2 regions of the Nocardioides sp. Root151 genome follow, and region 1 is predicted to be linked to the other one. Evidence: riboswitches for the same ligand, from Rfam matches in the RefSeq annotation. Region 1 holds a riboswitch; the other holds the start of a gene.
What was found. Region 1 has a riboswitch for cyclic di-AMP ahead of ASD66_RS09485 (C40 family peptidase). Riboswitches for the same ligand answer to the same signal wherever they lie in the genome.
Positions count from the first base shown of each region.

Region 2: it holds a riboswitch for cyclic di-AMP, as region 1 does, so the genes downstream of both, ASD66_RS21485 (C40 family peptidase) here and ASD66_RS09485 (C40 family peptidase) in region 1, are expected to answer to the same signal.

Region 1 covers NZ_LMGG01000004.1:197,027-211,739, reverse strand. The annotation lists gene ASD66_RS09535 (alpha/beta hydrolase) at 1-111, shown strand, start outside; gene ASD66_RS09530 (hypothetical protein) at 146-664, shown strand; gene ASD66_RS09525 (ROK family protein) at 751-1,695, opposite strand; gene ASD66_RS09520 (ROK family glucokinase) at 1,700-2,641, opposite strand; gene ASD66_RS09515 (hypothetical protein) at 2,646-3,059, opposite strand; gene ASD66_RS09510 (ArsA family ATPase) at 3,056-4,225, opposite strand; gene ASD66_RS09505 (SRPBCC family protein) at 4,242-4,679, opposite strand; gene ASD66_RS09500 (AMP-dependent synthetase/ligase) at 4,803-6,590, shown strand; gene ASD66_RS09495 (M48 family metallopeptidase) at 6,667-7,929, opposite strand; gene ASD66_RS09490 (hypothetical protein) at 7,926-9,113, opposite strand; gene ASD66_RS09485 (C40 family peptidase) at 9,170-10,165, opposite strand; cyclic di-AMP (ydaO/yuaA leader) riboswitch at 10,177-10,353, opposite strand; gene ASD66_RS09480 (hypothetical protein) at 10,560-10,766, opposite strand; gene ASD66_RS09475 (NYN domain-containing protein) at 10,912-12,216, opposite strand; gene ASD66_RS09470 (hypothetical protein) at 12,220-12,480, opposite strand; gene ASD66_RS09465 (DEDD exonuclease domain-containing protein) at 12,572-14,353, shown strand; gene ASD66_RS09460 (Lrp/AsnC family transcriptional regulator) at 14,413-14,691, shown strand.
Region 2 covers NZ_LMGG01000007.1:827,192-841,904, forward strand. The annotation lists gene ftsX (permease-like cell division protein FtsX) at 1-376, shown strand, start outside; gene ASD66_RS21445 (M23 family metallopeptidase) at 429-1,703, shown strand; gene smpB (SsrA-binding protein SmpB) at 1,735-2,211, shown strand; gene ASD66_RS21455 (amidohydrolase family protein) at 2,208-3,143, shown strand; RNA gene ssrA (transfer-messenger RNA) at 3,184-3,554, shown strand; gene ASD66_RS21460 (M15 family metallopeptidase) at 3,738-5,120, shown strand; gene ASD66_RS21465 (hypothetical protein) at 5,152-5,403, shown strand; gene ASD66_RS25450 (putative transporter small subunit) at 5,426-5,557, opposite strand; gene ASD66_RS21470 (sodium:solute symporter family protein) at 5,570-7,267, opposite strand; gene ASD66_RS21475 (HIT family protein) at 7,487-7,894, shown strand; gene ASD66_RS21480 (SDR family NAD(P)-dependent oxidoreductase) at 7,968-8,729, shown strand; cyclic di-AMP (ydaO/yuaA leader) riboswitch at 8,807-9,002, shown strand; gene ASD66_RS21485 (C40 family peptidase) at 9,008-9,526, shown strand; gene ASD66_RS21490 (DUF3048 domain-containing protein) at 9,630-10,649, shown strand; gene ASD66_RS21495 (TetR/AcrR family transcriptional regulator) at 10,692-11,408, opposite strand; gene ASD66_RS21500 (hypothetical protein) at 11,539-12,069, shown strand; gene ASD66_RS21505 (YqgE/AlgH family protein) at 12,192-12,746, shown strand; gene ASD66_RS21510 (DUF3039 domain-containing protein) at 12,781-13,026, shown strand; gene ASD66_RS21515 (DEAD/DEAH box helicase) at 13,062-14,713, shown strand, end outside.

The DNA.
Region 1 (14,713 bases):
CCCGACAGCTATCACGTGGCCACCCTCGACAACGATGCCCGGACGATCTTCGAGGAGTCCCTGGAGTTCATCCGCGGCGTCAGCGCCACCGAGGGTGCGGACTCGGTCTGAGCACCTTCTCCAGGTGCCTCGTAGGCTGGGCAGCGTGGAACGGGACGAGGACGCTCTCTGGAGGGAGATCGTCGACAACTACGACACGGCTCCGGACGACGGCGAGCTGCCCGAGGCCGAGCGCCGCCTCCAGACCGAGGACGTCGCCGAGGCGCCCGAGGCCGAGCGCCGCCTCCAGACCGAGGACGTCGCCGAGGCGCCCGAGTCCGGCCCGCCCTCCGACGCGGTGGAGCCCGAGCCCCAGCTCTTTGCCGTTCCCCTCCCCGTGCCCGAGCCCGAGGAACCTCCGGAGCTGCGCTCCTGGAACGACGAGGGCCGCTACGTCCCGCCCCCGCCGGAGCGCATCCCCCTGCCCGAGCCACCCCGGTTGCTGGGCTGGCTCGGCGTCTTCCTGGCCCCGGTGATCGCGTTGGTCGCCCTCGTGCTCGGCCACCCGTTCCGCGGGCTGCTCGCCCTGCTGCTGGTGGGCTGGTTCGTCGGCGGCTTCCTCTACCTCGTGCACACCATGCCCGACGACCCCCGCGACCCGTGGGACGACGGCTCCCGCGTCTAGCGACCCGTCGCCAGTTCTTGTCGACCCGTCGCCAGTTCTTCGCACGCACGCCAACTCACGACAGGTCGATCCGAACCAGCGACAGGTCAGCGGTGGCGGGCAAGGTCGGCGGCACCGACGAGCCCGGCCTCGGGGCCGAGCTGCGCGGCCACCAGCGGCGGAATGCGTCGGTGACCCGCACCCACCAGTGAGCGCAGCAGCGCGGTGCGGGCCGGTTCGAGGAGCCGGTCGCCCGCCGCGGAGAGTCCCCCGCCGATCACGAGTCGCGCGGGGTCGAAGGCGGCCACCAGGTTGGCCAACCCGACACCGAGCCAGTCCCCGACATGACCGAAGGCCTCGTGGGCGAGGAGGTCACCTTCCTCGGCGGCCTGCGTGACCATCGGGCCGTTCAGCGCTGCCGGGTTCCCGCCGCACAGGTCCTCGAGGATCGACGGGCCGCTGCCCAGCCGCTCCCGGGCGAACCGGACCAGCGCGTTGCCGCTGGAGTACTGCTCCCAGCAGCCTCGCCCGCCGCACTCGCAGTCGGCACCGTCGGGCACCACCTGCATGTGCCCGAACTCGCCGGCCATGCCGTTCCAGCCACGATGCAGCCGGCGACCGAGGACGACCCCACCGCCGATGCCCGTGCCCATCGTCACCACGATCGCGTCGTCGACGTCCCGGGCAGCGCCGTACGTCGCCTCGGCGTGGGCGGCCGCGGTGGCGTCGTTCTCGAGGGCGACCGGCACCTGCCAGCGCTCCTCGAGCATCGCCCGGACCGGTGCGTCGACCCAGGGCAGGTGCGGGGCGAACATCACGCGCTCGCCGGTCGCGTCCACGAACCCGGCGGCGGCCAGGCCGACGCCCAACACCTCGTCGTCGCCGGAGACGTCGTGCAGCGCACGGGTCAGGGCCGCCTCGACCTGGTCGGCCTCGACGCGACGCCCCGGGGTGGCGCGCCGCGACGTGCGCACCACGCGACCCTCGGCGTCCACCACGCCGGCGAGCACCTTCGTGCCCCCGATGTCGATACCGACCCACACGCCGCTCATCGGGTCAGCGTCGAGCCAGGTCGGCGGCGCCGATCAGGCCGGCCGTGTTGCCCAGGGTGGCCAGCCGCAGCTCGGCGACCGGGCGGTGGCCACTGCCGGTCAGCTGCGCTTCGTACGTCGTGCGCATCGGCTCGAGCACGAGGTCGCCGGCCTCGGCCACTCCTCCGCCGAGCACGATCACGCCGGGGTCGATGACTGCCGCGAGCTGCGCGGCACCCTCACCCAGCCAGCCGCCGAGCTCGGCGAGGCGGGCGATCGCGAACGCGTCGCCGGCCTTGGCGGCCTCGGTGATCATCGGGCCCTCGATGGCCTCCACGTCGCCGCCGGCCAGCTCGAGTACGGCGGACGCGGCCCGCGCGTCCTTCGTGGCGGCCGCCCGGGCCTGGGTCTCCAGGGACGTGCCCGAGCCGTACTGCTCCAGGCAGCCTCGCTGGCCGCACCCGCACTGGCGGCCCTCGCGTTCGATGCGGATGTGGCCGATCTCGCCGGCGATGCCGAAACCGCCACGGTAGAGCTGGCCGTCGACCACGATCCCGCCGCCGACACCGGTGCCGACCGCGACCATCAGCAGGTCGTCGGCGTCGACCGCGGCACCGTAGGTGAACTCACCCCATGCGGCGGAGTTGCCGTCGTTCTCGACGACCACGGTGAGCCCGCACGACTCCTCGAGGCGCCCCTTCAGGTCCTCGTCACGCCAGGCCAGGTTCGGGGCGAAGTAGACCGTCGCCCGGGCCGCGTCGATGAAACCGGCCGCCGAGATGCCCACACCCACGACATCGCGATCGGCGCGCAGGGTGGACACCATCTCGGCGATGGACTCGACGATCGCCGCCGCGTCCTGGGCCGGTGACTCGACCTTGGCCTGCTCGAGCACCTGACCCGACTCGTCGACCAGGCCGCCTGCGATCTTCGTTCCACCCACGTCCACACCGATGGTCAGGCTCATGTGTTCAGTCCTCCGGCCAGTCCGCGTCGAGGTCGATGTGTTCGACTCCGTCGTCACGCTTCTTCGCGTCGTCGGGCACCGCACTGGCCATCAACGCTGCCGCGGCGTGCATCAACGACGCGCCCGCGACGGCCAGGTGGTTCTTCACCTCGGGGCTCAGCTCGCGCACCACGTGGACCGCCCGGCAGATCGGGCAGTAGGTGCACTCGGCAGCGCCGGTGGCGAGGTGCTCGTTCACATCATGGGCGGCATGGGCCGCGGCGCCCGCGAGGTCGCCGACGCCGGCGCCGAGGTCGGCGCCGTGGGTGCGGGCCCAACCGGACAGGGCACCGAACAGCTTGGCCGCCTCGTCGGCGACCGAACCGACGTCGTCCGGTCCGGGTGTGCTCCCTGGGCGGGTGTCGTCCCCGTCGGTCACGTTGTTCTCTCCTCGAATCGGACGTGCAGTGCGCCCTCGCTGACCTTGGCGCCGCTGACCTGGTGCCGGGCTAACCCGGCAGGCAGCGAGAGAAGACGACGATACGACCCCACGGTCACCACGAGTTCGTCGCCATGCCGCGCGAGATCGACGTCGGCCTTCTCGACGTTGGGCAGTGCCAGCTCGAGGACGGCGCCGGTCTCGGTGCGGGTGACCTTCATCGGCCCGTTGCCGGTGGGTGGTGCCAGCGGGTCCGTGCCGGCGTACACCTCGTCGGCCAGGCCGCGCAGGGCCTCGACGCCGACCGGCTCGCCGGTGCGGTAGACCGACCGCCAGATCGGCAGTCCCGGGAACGACTGGTCGACCTCGGTGAGCACCTTGGCCTGGGCCTCCACCCAGCCGGCCCGCCACGCGTCGCCCTCACCGACGGGGAAGACCCGGTTCGCGATGACGCCGTCGACGCGGTAGCCGAACAGGGACAGCGTCGTGAAGGAGCGGCGGGCCTCGGCGAGCACCACGGTCTCGGGCGTCATCACCAACCGCACGCTCGAGTCGGGGCCGGAGAGCAGTTCGCGCACCTCGTCGAGCTCGGCGTGCAGCCGCTCGACGGCGTCGAAGACGGAGTCGCCGGGCATGGGTACGCCGGCCGCGCGGGTCAGCACCGGCTTGAGCGCCTTGACCACCTTGCGCTCGAACGGGAAGACCCGCTGCATGTACCACCCGAGCGCCTCCGGCAGGGCGAGCAGTCGCAGGGTCTCCGCGGTCGGTGCACAGTCGACGACGATGACGTCCCACGTGCCCGAGAGGGCGTGCAGGCGCAGCTCGAGGAGGGCCAGCACCTCCTCGGCGCCGGGGATGACGGTGAGCTCCTCGGCCGCGACCGGGTCGACACCGACCACGTCGAGCACCGAGAGCAGGTAGCCCTGGATGTCGGCCCACGACTGCTCGAACCGTCGCTGGGCGTCGACCTGCTGCACGAAGAGGTTCTCGGCCACCTTGGTCGGCTCGGCGCCGACGGGCATGCCGAAGGCGTCGGCCAGCGAGTGCGCCGCGTCGGTGGACAGCACGAGGGTGCGCAGGCCACGGGCGGCAGCGAGTGCCGACGTACCGGCGGCGACGGTGGACTTGCCGACGCCGCCCTTGCCGGTGAAGAGGAGGATGCGCACGGTCAGGCGGGACCGGTCACAGGGACTCGACGTGCTTCTTGAGTCCCTTGAGCGCGGTGTCGATGAGGATCTTCTCGCCCTTGCGCTTGAGCATGCCGATCAACGGGATCGAGACGTCGAGGGACAGGCGGTAGGTCACCTCGGTGGAGCCGGCGCCGAGGGGCCGCAGGACGTAGGCGCCGTCGAGCGCGCGCAGCATCTTGCCCTCGACCAGGGTCCAGGTGACCTCACGGTCGCCATGCCAGGTGTAGGCGAGGGTGTACTCGTCCTTGATCGGCGAGACGTCGAGCTCGAAGAAGACCTGCGTGGCACGCCCGTCGTCGAAGGTGCCGAGCACGTCGGCGGTCTTCACACCCTTCGCCCACGCGGGGTACGCCGGGAAGTCGGCGATCACCTCCATCACGGACGCCGCCTCGGCGTCGATGACGATGGAGGACGTGGTCTGTTCGGCCATCGGTGTTTCCCCTTGGAGATGGGCGGTGTCGAGTCACGCGAGCCTACCGGATACCCGCGGTACGTGGATGGCCGGTAACGTGCGGGCGTACACCGTTCCCATGCAGTGCAGAAGGAGGCCGGCATGCGAGAGTTCGCCACGCCGTTGACCGTGGAGATTCCCGCGACTGGCAACGTGACCGACGACGTCGTCACCAATGCGCGTGACCACGCCGACTCGGTCGTGTTCAGTCGCCGGACCGGCGACGGTTGGGTCGACGTCACCGCCGCCCAGTTCCACACCGAGGTCACCGGTGTGGCCAAGGGACTCATCGCCGCCGGCATCGAGGCCGGTGACCGCGTCGCGATCCTCTCCAAGACCCGCTACGAGTGGACCCTCCTCGACTACGCCATCTGGTTCGCCGGTGCCGCGACCGTGCCGATCTACGAGACCTCCTCCGCCGACCAGATCGCCTGGATCCTGGAGAACTCCGGCACCAAGGCCGTCATCGCCGAGGGCGCCGACCACCTGGCCAAGGTCTCCGCCCTGCGCGGCAACCTGCCCGAGCTCAACCACGTGTGGACGATCGACGACAACGCCGTCGACGTACTCACCAGCCTGGGCGCCGACATCGACGACGAGACCCTGGAGAAGCGCCGGAGCGCGACCACGCCCCTCGACCTGGCCACCCTGATCTACACGTCCGGGACGACCGGCCGCCCCAAGGGCTGCATGCTCACCCACGGCAACTTCATGTTCGAGCTGGGTTCCGCGGTGCACGAGCTCGACCGGCTCTTCAAGGACGAGAACGGCTCGACGCTGCTGTTCCTGCCGCTGGCCCACGTGTTCGCCCGGATCATCCAGGTCGGTTGCGTCAAGGCACGGGTCCGCATGGGCCACTCGGCCGACATCAAGAACCTCGTGGACGACCTCGGCGTGTTCAAGCCGACGTTCATCCTCGCCGTGCCCCGCGTGTTCGAGAAGGTCTTCAACACCGCGTCGCAGAAGGCGTCGGCCGACGGCAAGGGCAAGATCTTCCAGCGTGCCGCCGACACGGCGATCGCCTGGTCCCGCGCGCAGGACGGCGGTCGGGTGCCCCTCCGGATCCGCGCCCAGCACGCACTCTTCGACCGGCTCGTCTACGGCAAGCTCCGCAACGCCCTCGGCGGCGAATGCCTGTACGCCGTCTCCGGTGGCGCACCACTCGGTGAGCGCCTGGGCCACTTCTACCGCGGCATCGGCCTGGTGATCCTCGAGGGCTACGGCCTGACCGAGACCACGGCGGCGCTGACCGTGAACCTGCCCGACGCCCAGAAGGTCGGCACCGTGGGACGCCCGCTCGGTGGCACGTCCGCCCGCATCGCCGACGACGGCGAGCTGCTCTTCAAGGGCGGCCAGGTCTTCGCCGGTTACTGGGACAACGAGCAGGCCACCTCCGAGGCGCTGACCGACGGCTGGTTCCACACCGGTGACGTGGGAGAGCTCGACGACGAGGGCTTCGTCCGCATCACCGGCCGCAAGAAGGAGATCCTGGTGACCGCCGGCGGCAAGAACGTCGCCCCGGCCGTGCTCGAGGACCGCCTGCGCGCCCACGCCCTGATCAGCCAGTGCATCGTGGTCGGCGACGGGGAGCCCTTCATCGGCGCGCTGGTCACCATCGACCCGGAGTCCTTCCCGCACTGGGCGCTCGAGAACGGCAAGAGCGGGTCGATCGCCGACCTGGTCGACGACGAGGACCTCCGCGCCGCAGTTCAGTCAGCGGTCGACGACGCCAACAACGCCGTCTCCAAGGCCGAGTCGATCCGCAAGTTCACCATCCTGCCGATGGACTGGACCGAGGAGGACGGCCAGCTCACGCCGTCGCTCAAGCTGAAGCGCAACGTCGTCATGCGCGAGCACCGCGCCGACGTGGCCGCGCTCTACGGCCACTGATCCACATCCTTCGCGGTGCCTCCGGCCGACAGGTCGGGGGCACCGCGTTCATTTCAGGCGGGTCACTTCAGGCGGGTCACTTCTCGCCGATCTTGCGGGCCACCGCGACGCGCTCCAGGGCCGTGGGGTGGCTGCCGAACCAGAACTGCGACCACGCCGGTGGCGTCGGGTCGCACACCGCGCCCAGGCACAGCTCGCGTTGCAGGTCCACCATGGCCGAGGCCGGGGTCACCGCGAGTGCGTCCACGTCGGCGCGCATCTCGATCCTGCGACTGATCGTGTTCTCGACCGGGCTGACGAAGAAGGTCGCCAACGCCAGCAGCGCCAGCACGGTCGCCACGGCGCGGGGGTCGGCCAGTCCCTCGACGCCGGCCCGCCTGCGCAGGCCCGGTCGGCCCATGATCAGTCCGAGCAGGCCCACCCCGACCAGTGCGCCGAAGGCACCGAGCGCGGTGCCGACCAGCACGTCGTCGTGCTTGGCGTGGGCGAGCTCGTGGGCCACCACCGAGAGCACCTGCTCGTCGGGCTGGTGGTCGACCAGGTTGTCGTAGACCACCACGCGCCGGGTGCCGCCGAAGCCGGAGACATAGGCGTTCAGGGTCGTCGTACGACGCGAGGCGTCGGCGACCAGCACGTCGTCGACCGCGACACCCTCCTGGTCGGCCAGGGCCAGGATCTCCTGGCGCATGGGCCCGTCGGGCATCGACGAGAAGTCGTTGAACACAGGCTCGACCACCACGGGGTAGAGGAACGAACCGCCCAGGAGGAGGACGACGTAGATGCCGGCCACGACGGCGGGCCACCAGGTGCGCCAGCGCCGGACGCAGCCGAAGAGCACGAGCAGGGCGATCGAGGTGAACACGATCGCGAGGCCGAGCCCCTTGACCTGGTCGAGCGCCCAGCCGCCCAGCCCCTGCGTGGTGAGCCCGTAGTCCACACGGTGGTCGCGCAGGGCCACCGCGAAGGGCAGCGTCGCCAGCCGTCCGATGACGAGCACGGCAGCGGTGAGCCCGACGACCGTGACCGGCCACGGCCAGGACCGACGGCCCAGGAGCCGGGTGCCGAGCCGGGTGAAGCCGAGCACGCACGAGACCACGAGCGAGACGGCGAGCGACGACCAGCTCAGGATGCGCGACAGGCGCGCGAACTCCTCACCGCGCTCCAGCTGTGCCCTCGTGAGCACGTCGGTGGCCGGAACGGGATCGGGAGCGCCTCCCGGGACCGGCTGCCACGGCACGAGCACGGCCGCGACCAGCACGAAGAGCAACGCCCCGCCCAGGGTCAGCACCCACAGCTGGCGACGGGTCACGAGGCCGGTCCGCTGCTCCCCCGCGATCACCGTGCCAGTCTCTCGAGCTCCCTGCGCCACCGTTGCACCAGTTCCTTCTCGCCGAATCCGTAGACCTGCTGGAGTGCAGCGCCCACCGGTGCGCCGTCCGACACCTCGTCGTACAGCCTCAGCAGGTCCTGCTCGGAACCAGTCTGCGCCAGCAGCCGACAGGCCAGCCACGCGGCCTCGTACGACGCCCCGAGGTGGGTGGTGTGCGTGTCGAACTCGTTGCCCGCCGGCAGGTGCCGGGGCGCCCCGTCCCGGCGTACCTGCGCCAGGACCTGGCCCGCGGTGACCGACAGGGGCAGGGTGGCGTCGCGCAGCGCCACGTAGTCGGCGAAGCCCTCGAGCAGCCACAGCGGCGTGTTCGACGCGGTCGCGGCGCCCGTGGCCACGTGCACGAGCTCGTGGGTGGTGACCACCTGGGCACCGTTGCGTCGTAGCCCCGAGAAGACCTCCGGGTTCACGAAGACGTGCACCGGCGCCGACGGAGAGAGCGACCCGTCGACCGTGGTGGTCACCGCGGCGATCTCGGCGTACTCCCCGGGGTCGGCGGCCAGCACCCCGTCGAGCTGCTCGTCGGACTCCGGCACCACCATCACGAGCTTCTGGCGCCACGGCGGGAGGACCTCCCCGACCGCACGCACCGCCACCCTGGCCTGCCGCGCGAACCGGTTGACGGGCTGGTCCCCCGCTGCCATCACGAGCGCCTGCGGAGTGCGGCTTACGTTGAGCGCGGTGGCCAGCCACAGGGGCGTACGACGACCGCCGCCACCGACGTCGACCAGCACCGCGTGGTCGCCCTCGCGCGCGAAGACGAACGTGACCTCGGCGTGGGCCTCACGTGGGTCGTAGCCGGCGAAGCGCCAGGTGGTGTCCACCGCGGCGGCCCACTGTCCGTCCGGGAGCGTGGCGGTGAGGGCGGCATCCTCGTCGACGTAGCGGACCGTGAAGCCGGCGACGCGGAGCTTCTCGGCGTTGTCGACCGCGGTCTCGGCCAGCTCGCCGGCGTCGGGGTGGAGTCGCGCCCGGTCGCGCGCGCCGACCGCCGTCTGCAGGTCCGCCAGCGCCGCGGCGGCGAGGTCCTGGCGGGCCGACGGTGAGTCCAGGACCCGCGGCGTCCCGGCGTCGTCGTCCTGGCGGAGCCAGAAGGCGAGCACGCCCGCCACAAGGGCAAGCGAAAGGCCGGCCACCCACCAGAGTGGGCGACCGGCCTTCGATGCTGAGCTGTCGTTCAGGGTGGTGCCGATCAGCCCGGGCGGACTGCGCCGGAGTACGGCATGGAGAAGACCCCGGCGGTGGTGACGCCGCTGCCCGGGTTGGCCGCGTGCACGATCATGCCGTTGCCGATGTACATGCCGACGTGGCTGACCGGGCTGTAGTAGAACACCAGGTCGCCGGGCTGCAGGTCGCCCGAGGAGACGCTCGTGCCGGAGCCCATCTGGGCGCTCGAGGAGTGCGGCAGGCCGACCCCGGCCTGCGCCCACGCCATCATGGTCAGGCCGGAGCAGTCGAACGCGCTCGGACCGGCTGCGCCGTAGACGTAGGCGTCGCCGACCTGGGCCATCGCGTAGTTCACCGCAGCGGCGGCACGGCCGGAGGCCGGCACGTTGGTGGGCAGACGCGTGGTGCCGCGGCTGGCCTCGGTGTCGAGCCGGGCCCGCTCCTCTTCCTCGAGCTTGCCGAGCAGCTCCTTGGCCTCGGCGAGCTTGGCGTCGGCCTCGTCCTTGTTCTCCTCGAGGTCGGCCTGGGCGTCGGCGAGCTCGTCGGCGCGCTCCTGGGTCGCCTCGCGGCGGATCTCCAGGGAGTCGGTCTCACGGGTGTAGTCCGCGACCGTGTCGGCCTGCACGTCGTTGTAGTTCGAGACCGTGTTGAGGTCGGAGAGGAACTCGTCGGGGCTGTTGGAGAGCACCAACTGGCCGGTCGTCGAGATGTCCTGGCCTTCGTACTGCGCGGCCACGGCGTCGCTGACCGTGCTGGTCATCGAGTCGACCTTGGCCTGCTGCTTCTTCTCGTCGGCCTTCAGGGCGGCGAGGTCGGCCTCGAGGTCGTCGAGCTTGAGCTTTGCGTCGTTGGAGCGCTCGGAGGCCTGCTCTGCCTGGTGGTAGAGCTTGTCGACGCGGGCCTTGACATCGTCGATGTCAGGCTCGGCGTTGCCCGGCGCTGCGGGGATGGCGGTGATGCCGATGACTGCAATGGCGCTGCTGGCCAGGCCAGCAAGAATGCGCTTCCGTCCGTGGTGCATGTAGCGGACGTACTCCCTCTTTGTCGACGCCTACCGGGTGAGCTGACGGGTTCGGGCACAAAGAAGCCCTACACACGCTCCACGGATCGCTCCGCCTTGCGTGTGATTCACCCCAGGGATACGTGGGTCCCCGGTTTCTCCGCCTCGGACTTCCCCGTCCGCGGCATCGAATTCGGCGTGGCACCCGAGCCGGTCCTGTTTGACCAACTGGTACGGGCACCTGAAGCAGCAAGATTAGACGTGGTTGCACTCCGCGGCAAACCCTCGGAGCGGATGTCGCGGGGTGTTTCATGCCACGGCGGCGCGCCGTGACGTGTCATGCGTCACACCAGCCCCACGCGAGGCAGCGTGGGAGCTGTCGGCTCGGCCGGGGCAGGCCGGGCGGGAGGCGGGCTCAGGCGGACTCGACCTCAGGACCGGCCAGCGGCGTCACCATGCGCAGCGGCGGCACCAGGCCCGAGTCGGCGAGCACGTCGAGGGCCCGCTGCTCGTCGTCGTCGAACGCCAGCTCGGGCGGCGGCCCGAGCAGCACGGTCACCACACAGTCGTGGCAGGCCAGGCCGCGGACTTCGCAGCTGTCACAGTCGATTCGCAAGGTCATGGGTGTCCTCGTCTCTCATCGGTCCGGGAGGGGAAGTTCCCGGCTGTGACGCACTCTGGCAGTGACCACCGACAACGGTCCGGGACCGCCGGACCACACACCGGGCAGCGGGCCGGTCGGCCCGACCGCGGGGCGGTCTCGGGGCTCAGCGGGCGAGGAGGGCCACGAGCGCCGACGAGGCCATCGGCTTGGCACCGGACCGGCGTACGTCGCCGGCGATCTCCCGGTCGGAGGAGACGACCACCACGACCCGTCCCTGTGGCTCGGCCGCGACGAGGTCGCGGATGACGTCGTCGGCGATGACGCCCTCGGGACTGAAGAGCACCTTGACGCCGCGGGGCGCGTTGACCGGGCCGCGCGAGGACTGCGCTGCCGCGTCGAACACGACGGTGGTGTCGACCCCGGTGCGCGCGATCAACGGCGCGAGCCCGTTGAGGAGGCGGATCCGCTGGGCCTCGAGCGTCGAGTCGGGCCAGGCCGTCTTGCTGACGTTGTAGCCGTCGATGATCAGCCGCGCCCGGGGCATGGCGAGGAACTGTTCGAGCAGCGCCGGGCTGGACGGGCCCAGCGAGCCGGCCGCGCTCGGCGTACGCGTGCCGGCGAGCGCGAGGTCGGCCTCGACGGCGTCCGCCGGAGAGCCGGTGACGGTCGGCAGGGCCAGCTCGCGGCGCAGTCCCTGGCCGGCATCGAGCAAGGTGTCGAGCAGGACCCGGGCACGGAGGGTGGCGGCGTCCTTGTCGGTGCGCACCTCGCGGCGGGCGGCCGACAACGTGGCCTGGAGCTCTTCGACCTGGGCGCGCAGGCGTCGGGACTCGGACTCGGCACTGGCCAGGCCGGCCTCCGCCTTGAGTCGCACCTCCTCGGCCAGCACGATCGCCTTCTCGGCATCGGCGCTGGTCGAGCGTCCGGAGGCCCGGGCCTCCCCCAGCTTGCGACGCAGGGACGCGTTCTCGGTCTTGAGCTCGGCGACCTGGTCCTTGTGCTCGGCCTTGAGCTGCTTGATGCGCCCCTCGGCCTGGTCGACCTTCGCCTGGAGCCGCTCGAGCTGGGCAGTGTCGACGGTGGCCTCACCGGTGCCGATGCGCGCACACGCGTCGGCGTACGAAGCCTCCCACCCCTCCGGACGCAGGAGCCACAGGAACGCCGCCAGCTCCACCGGGTCAGCCGCCTCGGGGGCGACACCGTCGCCGATCGCCTCCGCGAGGTCGGGCTGGGTGGCCGCGACCTGGGTGGAGAGGTGGCCGCGGAAGTCGTCGTCGGTCTCGAGGGCCGCCGCGATCTGGGTGCCGCCGAGCCGGGCCCGGCGGTTGGGGGCGAAGGACGCGACCTTGCGCAGGGAGGCCGGCAGCTCGCTCACCTTCGGCAGGGCGTCGGCGGCGAGGGAGAGCACGCGGGCGCGCACCGGCTCGGGCATCTGCCCGCCGGTCCGCTCCGCTGCGCCCGTCGCCATGGGTCAGTCCTTGGCCGGGTCCTCGGACACGGCCGCCTCGTTGCGGTCGATCAGCTCGATCGCGTCGTCGCGACCGCACCAGCGGCAGGACACCGACTCGACGGTCTCGGCCTTCACCTCGGTGCTCTCGACGACCGGCTCCCCGGACAGGTCGAAGTGCCAGTACTCCGCCGTACGGCGTGTGCGGGTCACGTCGAAGCGCGTCAGGTTGCCGCACCCACCACACCGCCAACGGTTGGTCGTGTCGGGAATCTGTGCGGTCACGGGGGCTCCTTCAGGGTTGCTTGACGAACATCCCCAGCCTATGGGGCGCGCCCTGCCGGGATTGTCGGTGCCCACATCTAGCGTCGGGGACATGAGCAATGCGGTTCAGGGTGCGCCTTCCCGATGGGAGGTGCAACGCAGTTTCGACGAGCTCGGCCGACCCCTCCGCGACATCACCTTCTGCGTGGTCGACCTCGAGACCACCGGGGGTTCGGCGGCGGCGGGTTCGATGATCACCGAGATCGGCGCGGTCAAGGTGCGCGGCGGCGAGATCCTCGGCGAGTTCCAGACCCTGGTGAACCCCCACGACACCATCCCGCCCTTCATCGCCGTGCTGACCGGCATCACCAACTCGATGGTCGCCGACGCTCCCCCGATCGAGTCCGCGCTGCCTGCGTTCCTCGAGTTCGCCGCCGGCTGCGTGCTGGTGGCCCACAACGCACCCTTCGACGTCGGGTTCCTCAAGCACTTCGCCGAGCAGCAACAACGCCCGTGGCCGCGCTTCGAGGTGCTCGACACCGCCAAGCTGGCCCGCCGGGTGATCACCCGGGACGACGCCCCCAACTGCAAGCTCTCCTCCCTGGCGGTGCTGTTCAACGCCGACACCACGCCCAACCACCGGGCACTCTCCGACGCCCGCGCGACCGTCGACGTGCTCCACGGGCTGATGGAGCGCCTGGGCGCCCTCGGCGTGCACACCCTCGAAGAGCTCCAGACCTTCTCCTCCCGGGTCAGCTCGGCGCAACGCAAGAAGCGCCACCTCGCCGAGCGGCTCCCCCATGCACCGGGCGTCTACCTCTTCCGCGACGCCAGCGACCGGGTCCTCTACATCGGCACGTCCCGCGACCTGCGCACCCGTGTGCGTTCCTACTTCACGGCCTCCGAGACCCGCTCGCGCATGGGTGAGATGGTGCGGCTCGCCACCAAGGTCACCGGCATCGAGTGCGCCACCGTGCTCGAGGCCCAGGTCCGCGAGCTGCGCCTGATCGCCGAGCACAAGCCGACCTACAACCGCCGCTCGCGCTTTCCCGAGAAGGTGCACTTCCTCAAGCTCACTCGCGAAACGTGGCCGAGGCTGTCCCTGGTCCGCAAGGTGCTCGACGACGACGCCGACTACCTCGGACCCTTCTCGTCGCGGCAGACCGCCGAGCGCTCGTTGGCCGCCCTGCACGAGGCCTTCCCGATCCGCCAGTGCACCGACCGGCTCGGCGCCACCCCGACCCGCTCCCCCTGTGTGCTGGCCGAGATGGACCGTTGCCTCGCGCCCTGCGACGGCAGCACCGACGAGTCGGCGTACGCCGCCGTGGTCAGCAGGCTGCGCGACACACTGCTCCACGACCCCGACGAGGTCGTCGAGACGATCAACCAACGCATGGCCCAGCTCGCCGACGACGAGCGCTTCGAGGAGGCCGGGGTGCACCGCGACCGGTTGGCCTCGTTCCTCCGCGCCGCGGCCCGCACCCAGCGGCTCTCCGCCCTGTCCCGGTGCACCGAGGTGGTCGCGGCCCGCCGCGAGGACAACGGTCGCTGGTCGGTGCACGTGGTGCGCCACGGGCGCCTGGCGGCCGCCGGCGTGATCCCCGCCGGCACCGACGCCCACCAGTTCGTCGCCGACCTGAAGGCCTCCGCCGAGGCCGTCGCCGACGCACCCGGCCCGGTGCCCGCCGCCTCGGCCGAGGAGTCCGAGAAGGTGCTCACCTGGCTCGAGTCCGACGGCATCCGCCTGGTCGACGTCGACGGCGAATGGACCTGCCCGCTGCGTGGTGCGCGCCGCCACCTCGCCCTGCACGACGCGGTGAACCAGTCGCGGTTGTCCCTCGTGCCCTTCGACGACCGCCGCGACATCACGACCGTCCACCAGCCCGCCCGGTGACCCCGCATCCACCCTGAGTCGGTCCACGCCCGTCCGGGTCACCCGCTACCGTTGACCGTGTGATCACCGCCATCGTCTTCGTCCACGCCGACGTCTCCCGCATCCCCGAGGTCGCCGAGTCGATCGCCGCCCTCGAAGGGGTCAGCGAGGTCTACTCGGTCACCGGGGAGATCGACCTGATCGCCCTGGTGCGCGTGAAGAACCACGACGACGTCGCCGACGTCGTCGCCGATCGCCTCAACAAGGTCGACGGGGTCACCGCCACCGAGACGCACATCGCGTTCCGTGCCTACTCCCAGCACGACCTCGAGTCCGCGTTCTCCCTCGGCCTGGACTGACCGCAGCGGCTGCGGCCAGCAG
Region 2 (14,713 bases), on a different contig from region 1:
CGGGTCCTACGCGATCGCCGGGTTCCTGATCTTCGCGGCCCTGCTCCTGGTGGCCAACACGATCCGCCTGGCCGCCTTCGCGCGACGCCGCGAGATCGGCATCATGCGCCTGGTCGGCGCCTCGAGCCTCTACATCTCCCTGCCGTTCCTCCTGGAGGCGCTGGTGACCGCGTTGTTCGGCGTGGTGCTCGCGGGTGGAGCCCTGGCGGCGTTCATGCAGTTCGGTGTCAAGGAGCAGCTGAGCGACCAGATCCAGTTCCTCCCGTGGATCGGCTGGCCCGAATATCTGCAGTCCCTGGGATGGGTGGCGATCATCGGACCACTGCTCACCGTGATTCCGACTCTCCTACTGACCCGCAAATACCTCAAAGTCTGAGGTTCGTCGTCTAACGTCGAGGCGTTCACTTCCCCGAACGAAGGCTTTTACGGTGGTTCGCTCCTTCCCCAGCGACGACCGACACCGCTTGGTGGTCCTCGTGGCCGCAACCTTGATGGTGATCGGCATGATCTGCGCTCCGCTCGCGCATGCAGACGACGACAAGCTCAAGAAGAAGGAACGGCGGGTCAAGCAGGACATCAGTTCTGCGCACCAGGACCTCGACGAGTCGAGCGCGGCGCTGCGCAGGGCCGCCGCCCGACTGACCGCGGCGCGGGCACAGCTCACGTCGGCCCGAAACGAGCTCGCCGACACCCGCGGTCAGCTGACCACGGCACGCGTGAAGGACCGGGCCGCCCAGGCCGCCCTCGTGAAGGCGGTCGCCGATCTCGACACCGCGAAGGCCGAGCTGGCCGACGGCCGTGAGGCTGTCGAGGGCCAGCGGGTGGTCGTCTCGAACCAGCTCGCCGACAACTACGAGTACGGCGACCCGCAGCTGCAGCAGGTCTCCTCCATCCTGCGTGCGGAGGACCTCGACGAGGTGAGCCGCACGCTCGAGACCACCAGCGCGGTGGTCGACGAGGAGAACGGCCAGCTCACCGACTTCACGGTCGCCGAGGTGCTGCTCAAGGTGAAGAAGGACAACCTCGCCGACAAGCGCGACTCCGTGAAGGAGCTGCGTGAGGCGGCCGCGGCCAACCTGCGTGTCAAGCAGGAGCTCGAGACGCGTGCCGAGCAGCAGGCCGCCTCCGTGCGCAGCCTGGTCGGCAAGCGGTCCAGCGCCCGGTCCGTCGCGTCCCGGGTGAAGGCGCGTGACCTGAAGGAGCTGGAGAAGCTCGAGCAGGAGCAGAACCGCATCGAGTCGATGCTCAAGGCGCGTGCCGCCGCGGCCGCGAAGAAGTCCGGCAACTCCGGCCCGCCCACCAGCTCCGGTGGCTACCTGAGCTACCCGGTCAACGGCCCGGTCACCTCGTCGTACGGCTATCGCGTGCACCCGATCTACGGCTACTACTCGCTCCACGACGGCACCGACTTCGGCGCCGGGTGCGGCCAGCCGCTGTACGCCGCCGCGGACGGCACCGTGATCGAGAGCTACTACCAGACCGCGTGGGGCAACCGACTGATCATCGACAACGGTCACGTGCGGGGCGTCGGTCTGGCCACGATCTACAACCACGCCACGTCCTACACCGTGGGCGTCGGTTCGCACGTCACCCGCGGCCAGGTGATCGGCTACGTCGGCACCACCGGTTGGTCGACCGGCTGCCACCTGCACTTCACGGTGATGGTCAACGGCTCGCCGACCGATCCGATGAACTGGATGTAACGCGGTTGCCCGCTCCTGAGAGACTGTCCCCATGGTCAAGGAGCAGGGCACGAAGGTGGTCGCGCAGAACAAGAAGGCGCGCCACGACTACCACATCGACACGACGTACGAAGCCGGCATGGTGCTGGTCGGCACCGAGGTGAAGTCCCTGCGCATGGGCCGGGCCTCGTTGGTCGACGGCTTCTGTGAGGTCGACAACGGCGAGGTGTGGTTGCACAACGTGCACATCCCGGAGTACTCCCAGGGCAACTGGACCAACCACGCCTCGCGGCGCAAGCGCAAGCTGCTCCTCAACCGGATCGAGATCGACAAGATCGAGCGCCGGGTCAACGAGAAGGGCTTCACGGTGGTGCCGCTCTCGCTCTACTTCAAGGACGGCCGCGCGAAGGTCGAGATTGCCCTGGCCAAGGGCAAGAAGTCGTGGGACAAGCGCAACACCATCGCCGAGCGCCAGGCCAACCGTGAGAAGGAGATCGAGGTAGGCCGCCGGTTGAAGGGCATGGGATGAGCAGCGATCCCTCGGTGGTCGAGGAGGGCGAGGAACGAATCCGCCTCGAGACCACCTGCACCCGCCTCGGCATCCCCGGCTTCTTCGACATCCACACGCACTTCCTGCCCCCGCAGGTGATGGCCAAGGTGCGGGCGGTCTTCGACTCCGCCGGCCCTCTGATCGGTCGGCCGTGGCCGCTGACCTACCGCGACGACGACGACGTGCTCGTCGAGACGCTGCGGTCGTTCGGCGTACGCCGCTTCTCGGCGCTGGCCTACGCGCACAAGCCGGACATGGCCGAGTTCCTCAACGAGTGGTCCGCCGGCTTCGCCGATCGGCACCCCGAGGCACTCCGGTGCGGCACCTTCTACCCGGAGCCGGGCGCGGCGGCCTACGTGCGCAAGCGGATCGAGGCCGGGGTGGAGCTGTTCAAGGTGCACGTGCAGGTGGGTGCCTTCCACGTCACCGATCCACTCCTCGACGAGGCGTGGGGCGTGCTGGCCGAGGCCCGGACGCCGATCGTGCTGCACGCCGGCTCGGGCCCGGTGCCCACCGAGTTCACCGGCCCCGGTCCGGTCGAGGAGCTCCTGCGGCGGCACCCCGACCTCGCCCTGGTGATGGCCCACATGGGCGCACCGGAGTACGCCGAGTTCCTCTCCATGGCCGAGCGCTACGACAACGTGCGTCTCGACACGACCATGGCGTTCACCGAGTTCTTCGAGGAGATGGGCGGCCGCTACCCGCCCGGGCTGCTGCCGCGGCTCGCGGACCTGGCCGACAAGGTGCTGCTCGGCTCCGACTTCCCCAACATCCCCTACCCCTACGCGCACCAGGTCGACGCGCTCGAGCGACTCGGAGAGCGACACCCCGGGCTGGGGGACGACTGGTTGCGCAGGGTGCTGTGGCACAACGCCGCGGAGCTCATCGACGCAAACCCCATTGGGGAATGAACCGCACAGTCGATATGGTTGTGGGTAGTACAACTCAAGAGGGGCTGATCGGTTTCGACTTGGGACGTTAGTTCCAGGGGAAGCGGGTCGAGAAGCCAGCGTCATCTCGTAAACGATCGCTGGAAAACCATAGTTGCCAACTCAAACCGCAACGACTTCGCTCTCGCTGCCTGAGCAGTGATCGAAGGGTCAGACCGGGCATCTGCCTTCGTCCCGGAGCCTGACCTCATCTAGAAGGCTTGCTGATCAATCCGTGTCATGGCGGTTGATCGGGACTTTTCCGTGACTGGGCCTGTCGGCGACGTGTCTGTGCGAGCGCCGGGGCCGAGAAAAGCGACAACACGGACTGCACCCGGAGAAGACCTGGTTCGGCGCTCGAGGACGCGGGTTCGATTCCCGCCAGCTCCACCGTTCACCTCTTGACACCCACAACGTGGTGGATCGCAGGCACCAAGTGCCCGTGATCCACCACGTTGTGCATTTCTTTTGCCCATCGACGCAACGCATCGCCGTCGAGTTACGTCTGGAGCAGTGAGGGGTCGTCCACAATGGTCGGGCCCATCACACTCGGCTTCGCCTGACACGGGGAGATCCATGCGCATCGCCAGAATCGTCGTCCTGCTCGGGATGGTCGTCGGACTGTTCTCGCTGCCGGCCATGGCCTCCGCGGACGAGGCCGCCCTGGTCGCCACCACGACCACCCTCGCCGGGCCGGCCCGTTACGAGGGCCAGACCGTCGCGCTCGACGTGGCGGTCAAGGCCACCGGCGGCGCTCCGGTCGAGACCGGAGCGGTCACCGTCGATCGCCGGATCGGCGGGGTGTGGCAGCCGGTCGCGAACGCCGTGACAGGTGCCGACGGCCACGTCACCGTGCCGGCGACGATGAGCCGCACCGTCGCCGACAACGTCTTCCGGGCCCGCTACGCCGGTGACGCGACGTACGCAGCCTCCGCCTCGGCTGCCCGCACCATCACGTTGCTGCGCCGGGACAGCCGGATGGGCTTCTCCGCTCCGTTGCGGGTGGTGGACGAGACGTACGCCGCCTTCAAGGTGCTGTGGCGCACGCCCGGCGGCGTACCGATCCGCGGTTCGGTCCGCATCCAGCAGAAGGTCGGCACCCGCTGGGTGGCCCGCAAGACCGTCATCACCAACGCCGAAGGCAGGGGCGCCTGGAACTTCAAGGTCCGCACCGACAGCGCCTGGCGCGCGGTCGGGATCACCCGTTCGTGGGTGAAGGGTGCGATCAGCGGCACCCGCAAGGTCGACAACCGGCCGCCCGGCGTCCCGTTCACGATGCCCGCCGGCGCGCCGTACCCCCGGATCAAGCTCCCGGCCCAGCCACGGGCCACCCGCGCGGGCGCCGCGGTCACGATCAGCACCATCCCCGACGCCGTGTGGCGCCAGATGGTCGGCGTCACGTGGCACTCCGGCTGCCCGGTCGGGCGGTCCAGCCTGCGGCTGATCCGCGTCAACTACTGGGCGTACGACGGCTACCGCCGGCGCGGCGAGATCGTCGTGAACGCGCGCGTGGCCGGCAACGTCGGGGCGGCGTTCAAGGAGATGTACGACGGAAAGCACCCGATCCGGGCGATGTACCGCGTGGACCGGTTCGGCTGGAGTGACGCCGTGCGTGGCGGCGACGACCACAAGTCCATGGCGGCCGGCAACACCTCGGCGTTCAACTGCCGCAGCGTGGTCAACAACCCGGGGGTGCGCTCGCCGCACTCCTACGGCACCGCGGTCGACGTCAACACCTGGGAGAACCCCTACCGTTCGCGCACCGGGCTGGTGCCGAACTCGTGGTGGCAGTACCACCCGCACCCGCGGGTCTCGTGGCGCAGCTCGACCCACCCCGTCGTCCAGCTGATGCGCCGCCACAACCTGCGCTGGACCTACGGCAATGACGACACCCAGCACTTCGACGCCTACTCCTCGTCGGGCCGGATTGCTCCGCGTTGTGTGGGCGAATGTCACTGATCTGAGGCTTTTGTGGCACTAGATTCCTGCCATGATCGCGTTCCTGCTTGCTGGGCTCATCCTCGGAGTGCTCGCCCGCACGTTGGCCGGTGGCATCCGTGACCCCCAGGTCATGCTGACCGTTCCGGTGGGTGTCGCGGGTGCCGTCGTCGGCGGAGTCGGCGCCAACGTCCTGCGGGGCGAGGACTGGAACCACCTCGACGTGTGGGGCTTCGTCGCCGCCTGCGTGGTGGCGCTGATCGTCCTCGGCCTGCTCGAGGGCGGCGTGGGCCGCAAGCCTTGACCCCCGCGTCCGCGACCTCTCCTCAGATCAGGTCGCGGCCCTCGCGGCGAGCCTCACGCCATTCCTTGATGAAGCCGGACGTGATCACGAAGAGCACGATGCCGGAGAGCAACGGCCAGACGAGCACGTAGACGGTCATGAGAATGCTGTGCATGGTTCCTCCTGGTCAGTGGGTCGGGTCGAGGTCGTCGTCGCGACGCGCTGCCGGTACGGCGCCGACGGCGGTGTCCGAGTCGTCGAAGTCGCCGACCACCTTGTCGATCTCGGCGAAGTCGAACTCCACGTCGGAGGATCGCGACATCGCCCAGCAGACGATGGTGCTGACGGCGTACGCCACGAGTGAGCCGCTCAGGGTGGCGTAGTCGCGCAGGAAACCGATCACGAACGGCGCCGACACGATGGCCGCCACCACTCCGACGCCCATGGCCGGGCGGAGTCCGAAGAAGCCGAAGCACATCAGGCCCAGGACGACACCGACGCCGACCACGGAAAGGACCTCGACCCCCAGTCCGAAGGCCCCGGTCAACGGAATCCACTCGAACCTCACCGGCAGGAACACCGCCAGGGCGACGAGGACCGACGTGGTGAACGCCGTGTTGGTGACCTTGTTCCAGTAGAAGCTGGCGATCACCGGGAACACCAACGCACCCCACAGGGCACCCACGAAGACGAGCAGGTCGAGGATGTCGAGCTGGAAGCTGGCGAAGATCACACCGAGTGCGGTGGCGAGCACCATGGTCACCCGACCGATCAGGAGCATCACCTTGGGGTTGGCGCGGTCCTTGCCGGCCACGTTCTGTCCGTAGACGTCGGTCATCACGATCGAGGCCATTGCGGCCAGGTCGGAGTCGGCGGTCGAGGAGAGCGCGCCGATGATCATCAGGAAGAACACCGCGAGCAGCGCGGTGGGGAGGTACTCGGCTGCCATCTGCGGGATCAGGTTGTTGACGTTGCCACCGCTGGGCTCGAGACCCAGGTAGAGCGCGAGCACACCGAGCATGCCGACGCCGATCACCATCGAGCCGTAGCCGATGGTCGCGGTCACGAAGGTCGGCTTGATCAGGTCCTCACGGACGGCGAAGAGTCGCTGGGCGATGGTCTGGTTCCCGATCGCGTAGGCGAGTACCGCTGCGATGTAGGGGGCTCCCTGGTTGAGGAAGGCGTCGCTGGAGAAGAAGGTGCCCTGCTGCGGGGTCAGGTTGCTCGCGCCCGTCTCGAACATCGCCGGGAAGCCGGCGGCGAAGAAGATGAACGGCACGATGACGACAACGGCGCCGAGCATGCCCAGCACCTGCACGAAGTCGGTGAGCACCGAGGCGCGGAAGCCCGACCACAGGGTGTAGAGCAGGATCCCGAAGGCCACGATGATCACGCCCTGCGTGAAGTTGAATGGCGAGAGCAGCGAGATCAGCACGCCACCGGCGATGAAGTTCGACATCAGGCTGATCAGGCTGCCGACCAGGTTCGAGCCGGCGAGCAACAGTTGGCTGGAACGCCCGTGGCGCGCGTACATCACTTCGGCGAGGGTGTGGGCGCGCGGCGCGACGGAGCGGATCCGCTTCCCGAAGGGGTAGATGAACAGGATCATCAGCGCACCCCAGAGCCCGTAGTGGATGGGGCCCGAGATGCCGTAGGTGAATCCTGACGTTGCCGCGGCGTACATCGAGGCGGCCCAGATCCAGGTTGCGGTCATGCTGCCCGCGGAGATCCCGAACCCGATGTTGTTGCCGGCGGTCATGTAGCCGTCGGCGTTCTCCTGCTTCTTTCCGATTCTCAACGAGATCCAGAAGGTCCCTCCGTAGAAGAAGACCAGCAGGAAAATGATGAGGGGGATGCTGAACTGGGCCGATTCGAACCCGTCCATGTCGCCTCCTGTGTCGCTGTTCAGATGTGTGCCCGTGGGCAGCGTGTGCGCAGCCGCCGCGGCCCAGGCGAGAACACGACCGGCGCAGGCATGGATCGATCGAGATGAAAAACCGGTCCTGCTCGGCGACTGATCAGTTCGCGGAGGTCCGGCCCAGCCCCATGGCTGTAGATGGCAAGCACCGTAGCATCGGTGGAATCCGGAAGAAGGGGCGCCTCGATGTCCTGCACGTTCTGCGCGATCGTGGCGGGGGAGACCCCTGCCGAGGTCGTGCTCGAGACCAGCGACCTGCTCGCCTTCCTCGACCAGCGACCGGTGTTCAAGGGCCACATGCTGCTGGTGCCGAAGGAGCACGTCGTGACCCTGCCCGACCTGCCGGGCCGGTTGCGCGCCCCGTTCCTCGAGGCCGGACAGCGGCTGGCCACCGCGGTCGTCGAAGGACTCGGTGCCCAGGGCAGTTTCGTCGCGATCAACAACGTGGTCTCGCAGTCCGTGCCGCACCTGCACCTCCACGTCGTACCCCGCACCAAGGGTGACGGCCTGCGCGGCTTCTTCTGGCCGCGCACGAAGTACGCCGACGACGAGCCGGGGGAGTACGCCGAGAGGCTGCGCGAGGCCCTGTCCTAAGGTGGTCCCGACAACCTCGACCGCCAGTTCCGGCCGGTCGGGCATCACGCATTGACTAGTCACAGGAGTGGGCATGGGTCGGTTTGACGGACGGGTGGCAGTGGTCACCGGGGCCGCACGCGGCATCGGATTCGCCACCGCGAAGCGCTTCGCGGACGAGGGTGCGGCAGTCGCCATCATCGACCTCGACGAGGCCGCGGCCAGCGAGGCGGCCGGCAAGCTCGGCGAGGGCGTGAAGTCCGTCGGCATCGGCGCCGACGTCAGCAACGCCGAGTCCGTCGAGGCAGCGGTCGAGCGGGTCGTCACCGAGCTCGGCGGCATCCACATCCTGGTCAACAATGCCGGCATCACCCGTGACAACCTGCTGTTCAAGATGACCGAGCAGGACTGGGACCTGGTCATGGGCGTCCACCTCAAGGGTGCGTTCCTGATGACCAAGGCCGCGCAGAAGCACTTCGTGGAGCAGAAGTACGGCAAGATCGTGAACCTCTCGAGCGTCTCCGCGCTCGGCAACAGGGGCCAGGCGAACTACTCGGCGGCCAAGATGGGCGTGCAGGGCTTCACCCGCACCTTGGGCATCGAGCTCGGCCCGTTCGGCATCAACGCCAACGCCATCGCCCCCGGCTTCATCGCCACCGAGATGACCGACGCCACCGCCGCGCGGGTCAAGATGAGCGTCGAGGACTTCCGGGCCGCCGCTGCCGAGCAGAACCCGGTGCGCCGGGTCGGGTTCCCCGAGGACATCGCCGCCGCGGCCGCGTTCCTGGCCAGCGACGAGGCGTCGTACATCACCGGCCAGACGCTGTACGTCGACGGCGGCGCCAAACTGGGCTGACTTGGGGGTTTGTCACATTTCGGGGACTTCCGGGGGCGGTGGCGCTTACCCTCAAGGCGCACAACTTCACACACCGCTCCCGGACAACGCCGAGTCCTGCCCCGTTCAGGGAGCGTCCCGTGACCCGGACACAGGGGCAGGAGTGGGGGACCCACAGGTTCCACGCGAGGTCGGTCGAGAGGCCGTCCCGCTCGGGGTGAAGTCATCATGCGATGGCAGGACACTTTCCAGTCCCAACCCGACAGCTCACCTCACAGGCGTGGGAAAGGAAACCCTCCATGCCTGCCCTCTTCAGCGTGCGCAGACCGCGCACGACCGCCCGACTGCGCGCACTCCTGGTGCTGCCGCTGATGACCCTGTCGATGCTGGTGGCCGGCACCATGGCCGACGCTCCGAGCGCCGAGGCAGCGTCACTGACCCGCGCCGAGCGCGTGCAGATCGGCTACAACGTCGCCACCAACCAGATCGGCGACCCCTACCGCTACGGCGCCGCCGGGCCAGGGGCGTTCGACTGCTCCGGGCTGCTCTACTACAGCTACCGCAAGGCCGGCTTCGCGGGCATGCCGCGTACGTCGAGCGCGCAGTACGCCTTCGTCCGCCACATCGCCAAGCGGTACCTGCGCCGCGGCGACTTCGTGTTCTTCCACAACGGCGGCCGGGTCTACCATGCTGCGGTCTTCGTGGGGCGCAAGGACGGCAAGGTCATCATCCTGAGCGCACCGCGAAGCGGCACCCGGGTCCGTCGCGAGCTCGCGTGGACCACCTCGTTCTACGCCGGCACCCTGCGTGGCCGGTGATCAGGGACACCTGAGTCCCACGAGGGCGCGCCTCCCCGGAATCCGGGAGCCGCGCCCTCACACTTTGAAACTGAATCAATGTTGTAGACGATCGGAGAATTTCGTGCGCCGTGTCCACCCCTCCCTGACTACCGGCCTTGCTGCCGCCCTGGCGCTGAGCCTCACGCTCACCGCCTGCGGAGGAGATGACAAGGACGACAAGGACGCCAAGGATCCGAAGGGCACCGCCAATGCCGAGGTCCTCGAGAGCACCTGGCCGCTCACCGGCGAGAAGGTCTCGGGTGACGCGTCCTCGAGCAAGAAGCACCCGGTCTACGTCGTCAAGATCGACAACACCGGCAGCAGCGCGCCCCAGATCGGTCTCGGCTCGGCCGACATGGTCGTGGAGGAGCTGGTCGAGGGCGGCAGCACGCGCCTGGCGTCGTTCTTCTACTCCAAGGTCCCCGACAACGTCGGCCCGGTGCGCTCGATGCGTGCCTCCGACATCGGCATCGTGTCGCCGGTCGACGGCGAGATGGTGACCAGCGGTGCGGCCGGTGTCACCATCAGCCGGATCACCCAGGCGGGCATCAAGTTCCACCAGGAGGGTGCCACCGGTTTCTACCGCGACTCCGGACGCTCCGCGCCGTACAACCTGTTCGTCGACCTGGCCAAGCTCGCCAAGGAAGGGTCGAAGGGCGAGGAGAAGCGGCCCGACGACTACCTGCCGTGGGGCGAGGAGAAGGACCTGCCCAAGGGTCAGCCCGCCACGTCGGTCGCCGCGTCGTTCTCCGCCGGCCACACCACGAACTGGGCGTTCGAGGGCGGCAAATACCACAACCAGAACACCAACGCCGCCGACGGTGACGAGTTCCTGGCCGACACCGTGCTCGTGCTCAAGGTGCAGGTCGGCGACGCCGGCTACACCGACCCGGCAGGCAACTTCGTGCCCGAGACCAAGTTCCACGGCAAGGGCGAGGCGGTCGTGTTCCACAAGGGCAAGGCCGTGCGCGGCACGTGGAGCAAGAACAAGGCCGAGAGCGCGCTGACCCTGAAGACGAAGGCGGGCGACCTGAAGATTCCCGCCGGTCACGTCTGGATCGAGCTGGTCCCGACCGATGGTGGCAACGTCACCTTCAAGTAGGCACAGCCCTTCGGCGCCCTGGTCGAGCGGCCCCTTCGGGGGTCACTCCGCCAGGGCGCTGCTGCTTCCGGTGACCGGGTCGACGAACTCGACGCCCTGGTCGACCAGGGAGCGCAGGCCCATCAGCATGAACCCGATCGCGGCCTCGACCCGGGCACTGGCCTCCTCGGGGTCCTCGGCGGCCGCGACTCCTTCGCCGGCGCTGCTCAGGGCGCCGAAGAAGATGCGGCTGAAGGTGTCGATCATCGGCTGCTCGAGGTCCCAGGGGCCCGCGGAGAGCACGTTGTTGACCACGTCGAGCACGATCGCGAACGACGAGCGCTCCTCCTGCTCGCGGAAGCGCTCGTAGCCCAGGATGGCGGGTCCCTCCTGGATCACCACCCGGCGGTACGTCGGGTCCTGGACCACCGAGAGGAACGCGCGCAGGCCCTCCGCGGCCTTCTCCCACGGGTCCTTCACGCCCTTGACCGCCTTGGAGATGCTGGCCGCGGCCTCCGCCTCGATGCGCTCGAAGACCGCCTCGAAGACCGCCTGCTTGCCGCTGTAGTGGTGGTAGAGCGCGCCCTTGGTGACCTTGGCCTCGGCCACGATGGCGTCCAGGGACGTGCCGCCGTAGCCGTGCTCGGTGAACAGCTCGCTGGCCGCCTCGACCAGGGCCCGCTTGGTGCTGGAGGAGTACTGCTGGCGCCTGGTGGCGCCGGGCAGGTCCGGAAGGGTCGGGAGGCTCGGGATCAGACGCTTCGCTGCGGACTTGCTCATCTGCTCAGCATAGGGCGGCGCGACCGGGACCCTGTGGCCGAGGTCACGGCGTGGTCGGTTTGCGTGCCGAAGGTCGGTTACATACTCTTGGTACGTACCGCCGGTACGTGAAAACGAAAGGAGCTTGACCATGACCTGGGAAGCCTTTCACCACCGTGGGGACGTCCTCCACCGTGTGTTCGACGAAGTACGTGTGCGCCGCGACGGTGTCCTCCCGATGGACCTGCCGGGCGTTGCCGAGACCTTCCGTGACGAGCTCGACCTGCTGGGCGCACTCCAGCTCCGCTGGTCGAGCCGCCTGAGCGGCAAGATCGAGCGCGAGCTCTCCAACCAGCCGATGGACCTCGAGGCAGCCGTGATCGCCGCCTGGCGTGCCACGGCCGACGAACTGCCCGGGATCCGCGAGATCCAGGACCACTACCGCTCCGAGCCGGTCGACACGGCGATGTCGCAGGCGATGGCCAAAGCCGCCGCCAAGGAGCGTCAGCTCCTCGCCGTGATGGCCGGACGCGTCTCCGCCCTGGAGGTGGACGAGCACGGCGCCCGCGTGGGTGCCGCGATCGAGGCCGCCGCCCGCGACGGCTACCAGCTGCCCGAACCCGACCCGACTCCCGGGAACGTCCGTTTCCTGGACCGGATCAGGGCGGCGCTCGCGGCCTGACGGCCGCCCCCTGACAGACAGACCCCGGTGTCGACGCACCCGCGGACCTCCCTTCCGCATCTCCCTCCCTCCCCGCGTCGGCCCGGGGCCTGTCTTCATTTCGGCTTGTCTACATTGGGGGCATGGACCCGAGAGCCGGAATGTTGCTGGTGGCCAGCCCCGAGCTGCTCGACCCGAACTTCGCCGACTCCGTGGTGCTGCTCATCGACGCCGATGGCGACGGCGCACTGGGCGTCGTACTCAACCGGCCGTCCATGGTGATGATCGGCGACGTCCTCTCTCCTTGGGCTGATGTGGCGAGCGATCCCGGCGTCCTCTTCTCGGGCGGGCCGGTCGGTGCCGACGGCGCACTTGCTGTCGCCCAGCTCGCCGATGCCGACGACGAGCCCGTCGGGTTCCGCGGGTCCTTCGCCGACATCGGCCTGATCGACCTCGACTCGCCGGTGGAGCTCATCGAGGGCAGCGTGGCCGAGCTCAGGGTCTTCGCCGGGTACGCCGGCTGGGGCGCCTCCCAGCTCGAGGCCGAGATCGCCGAGGGCAGCTGGTACGTCGTACCGGCGCTGGCCTCCGACCTGTTCCGGGAGGACACCACGACCCTGCGCCGCGACGTGCTGCGACGACAGCCCGGAGCCATGGCGTGGGTCTCAACACGTCCGGTCGACCCCTTGCTGAACTGAGTTCTGATCTACAGTGGTGGGCGTGAGCAACCCGATCGGATTCAGCCAGACAGACGTTCTCGAGGACCGTCGCACGGTCCCGACCGACGAGGGTGACCACGAGCGGTTCTCGCACTATGCGCCGAAGGACAAGGTCATGGAGGCCATGGTCATGGGCACGCCGGTCACTGCGCTGTGCGGCAAGACCTGGGTGCCCAGCCGGTCGCCGGAGAAGTTCCCGGTCTGCCCCGAGTGCAAGGAGATCTGGGAGAGCCTGCCCCACGGCGGGGATTCCGAGTGACGGGACGGCCCCCCGAGGCCGTCCCACCCGCAGCACTGACTCCGGCCTGGCCGGAGCGTGCCGCATGGGGGACCGCCCAGTCGCTGCGTGCCTGGCAGTCGGCGGCACTCGAGAAGTACTTCTCGGCCTCTCCACGTGACTTCCTCGCAGTGGCCACGCCCGGCGCCGGCAAGACCACGTTCGCGCTGACCGTGGCCGCCGAGCTGTTGGGCCGACGCGTCATCGACCGGATCACGATCATCGCGCCGACCGAGCACCTCAAGACCCAGTGGGCCGAGGCGGCCGCGCGGGCCGGCATCCCGATCGACCCGAACTACTCGGCCGGTCAGGGCAAGACCTCCCAGGACTACGTCGGCATCGCGCTGACCTACGCCGGTGTCGCGGTGAACCCGCTGGCCCACCGGATCCGCACCGAGCGGTTCAAGACGCTGGTCATCCTCGACGAGGTGCACCACGCCGGGGACGCGCTCTCGTGGGGTGACGGCGTACGCGAGGCGTTCGAGCCGGCGCACCGCCGCCTGGCCCTGACCGGTACGCCGTTCCGGTCCGACACGAACCCGATCCCGTTCGTCACCTACGTGCCCGCTCCCGAGCTGGGTCCGGGCGCGATGGTGTCGGTGGCCGACTACACCTACGGCTACGGGCAGGCGCTGGCCGACCACGTCGTCCGGCCGGTGCTGTTCATGGCCTACTCCGGCGAGATGCAGTGGCGCACCCGCGCGGGCGACGAGATCTCCGCCCGGCTGGGAGAGCCGCTCACCAAGGACCAGAACGCCCAGGCGCTGCGCACCGCGCTCGACCCGCAGGGGTCCTGGATGCCCTCGGTGCTCCAGGCCGCCGACCGGCGGCTCTCGGAGGTACGCCGCCACGTGCCTGACGCCGGCGGCCTCGTGATCGCCAACGACCAGGACTCCGCCCGCGCCTACGCCAAGCTGCTCAAGGCGATCAGCGGCGAGGCGCCGACCGTCGTACTCTCCGACGAGAAGGCTGCGTCGAAGAAGATCTCCACGTTCACCGACTCCGAGGACCGCTGGATGGTCGCGGTGCGGATGGTCTCCGAAGGTGTCGACGTGCCGCGCCTGGCGGTCGGCGTCTACGCGACGATGATCTCCACCCCGCTGTTCTTCGCCCAGGCCGTCGGCCGCTTCGTGCGTGCCCGCCGCCGCGGTGAGACCGCTTCGGTGTTCCTGCCCTCGGCGCCCAACCTGCTGGTGCACGCCTCCGAGATGGAGGTCGAGCGCGACCACGTGCTGGGCCGCAAGGTCACCGACGAGGACGACATGTTCGCCGCCGAGGAAGACCTGATGAACCAGGCCAACGCCGCCGAGTCGGCCTCGGGTGACGAGGCGCTCGGCCCGTGGGAGGCGCTCGGCTCGCAGGCCACCTTCGACCGGGTGCTCTACGACGGCGGTGAGTTCGGCCATGAGGGCGAGGTCAGCGTCGGCTCCGAGGAGGAGATGGACTTCCTCGGCATCCCGGGGCTGCTCGAGCCCGACCAGGTGCGCGACCTGCTGCGCACCCGGCAGTCCGAGCGGGCCGCGAAGACGAAGAAGCCGAAGCCGGCCGAGGGCGACAGCATCGCCCAGGTCTCGACGCACGAGCAGCTGGCGATCCTGCGCCGCGAGCTCAACGGGCTCGTGGCCGCGTGGTTCCACCGCACCGGTCAGCCGCACGGCGTCACGCATGC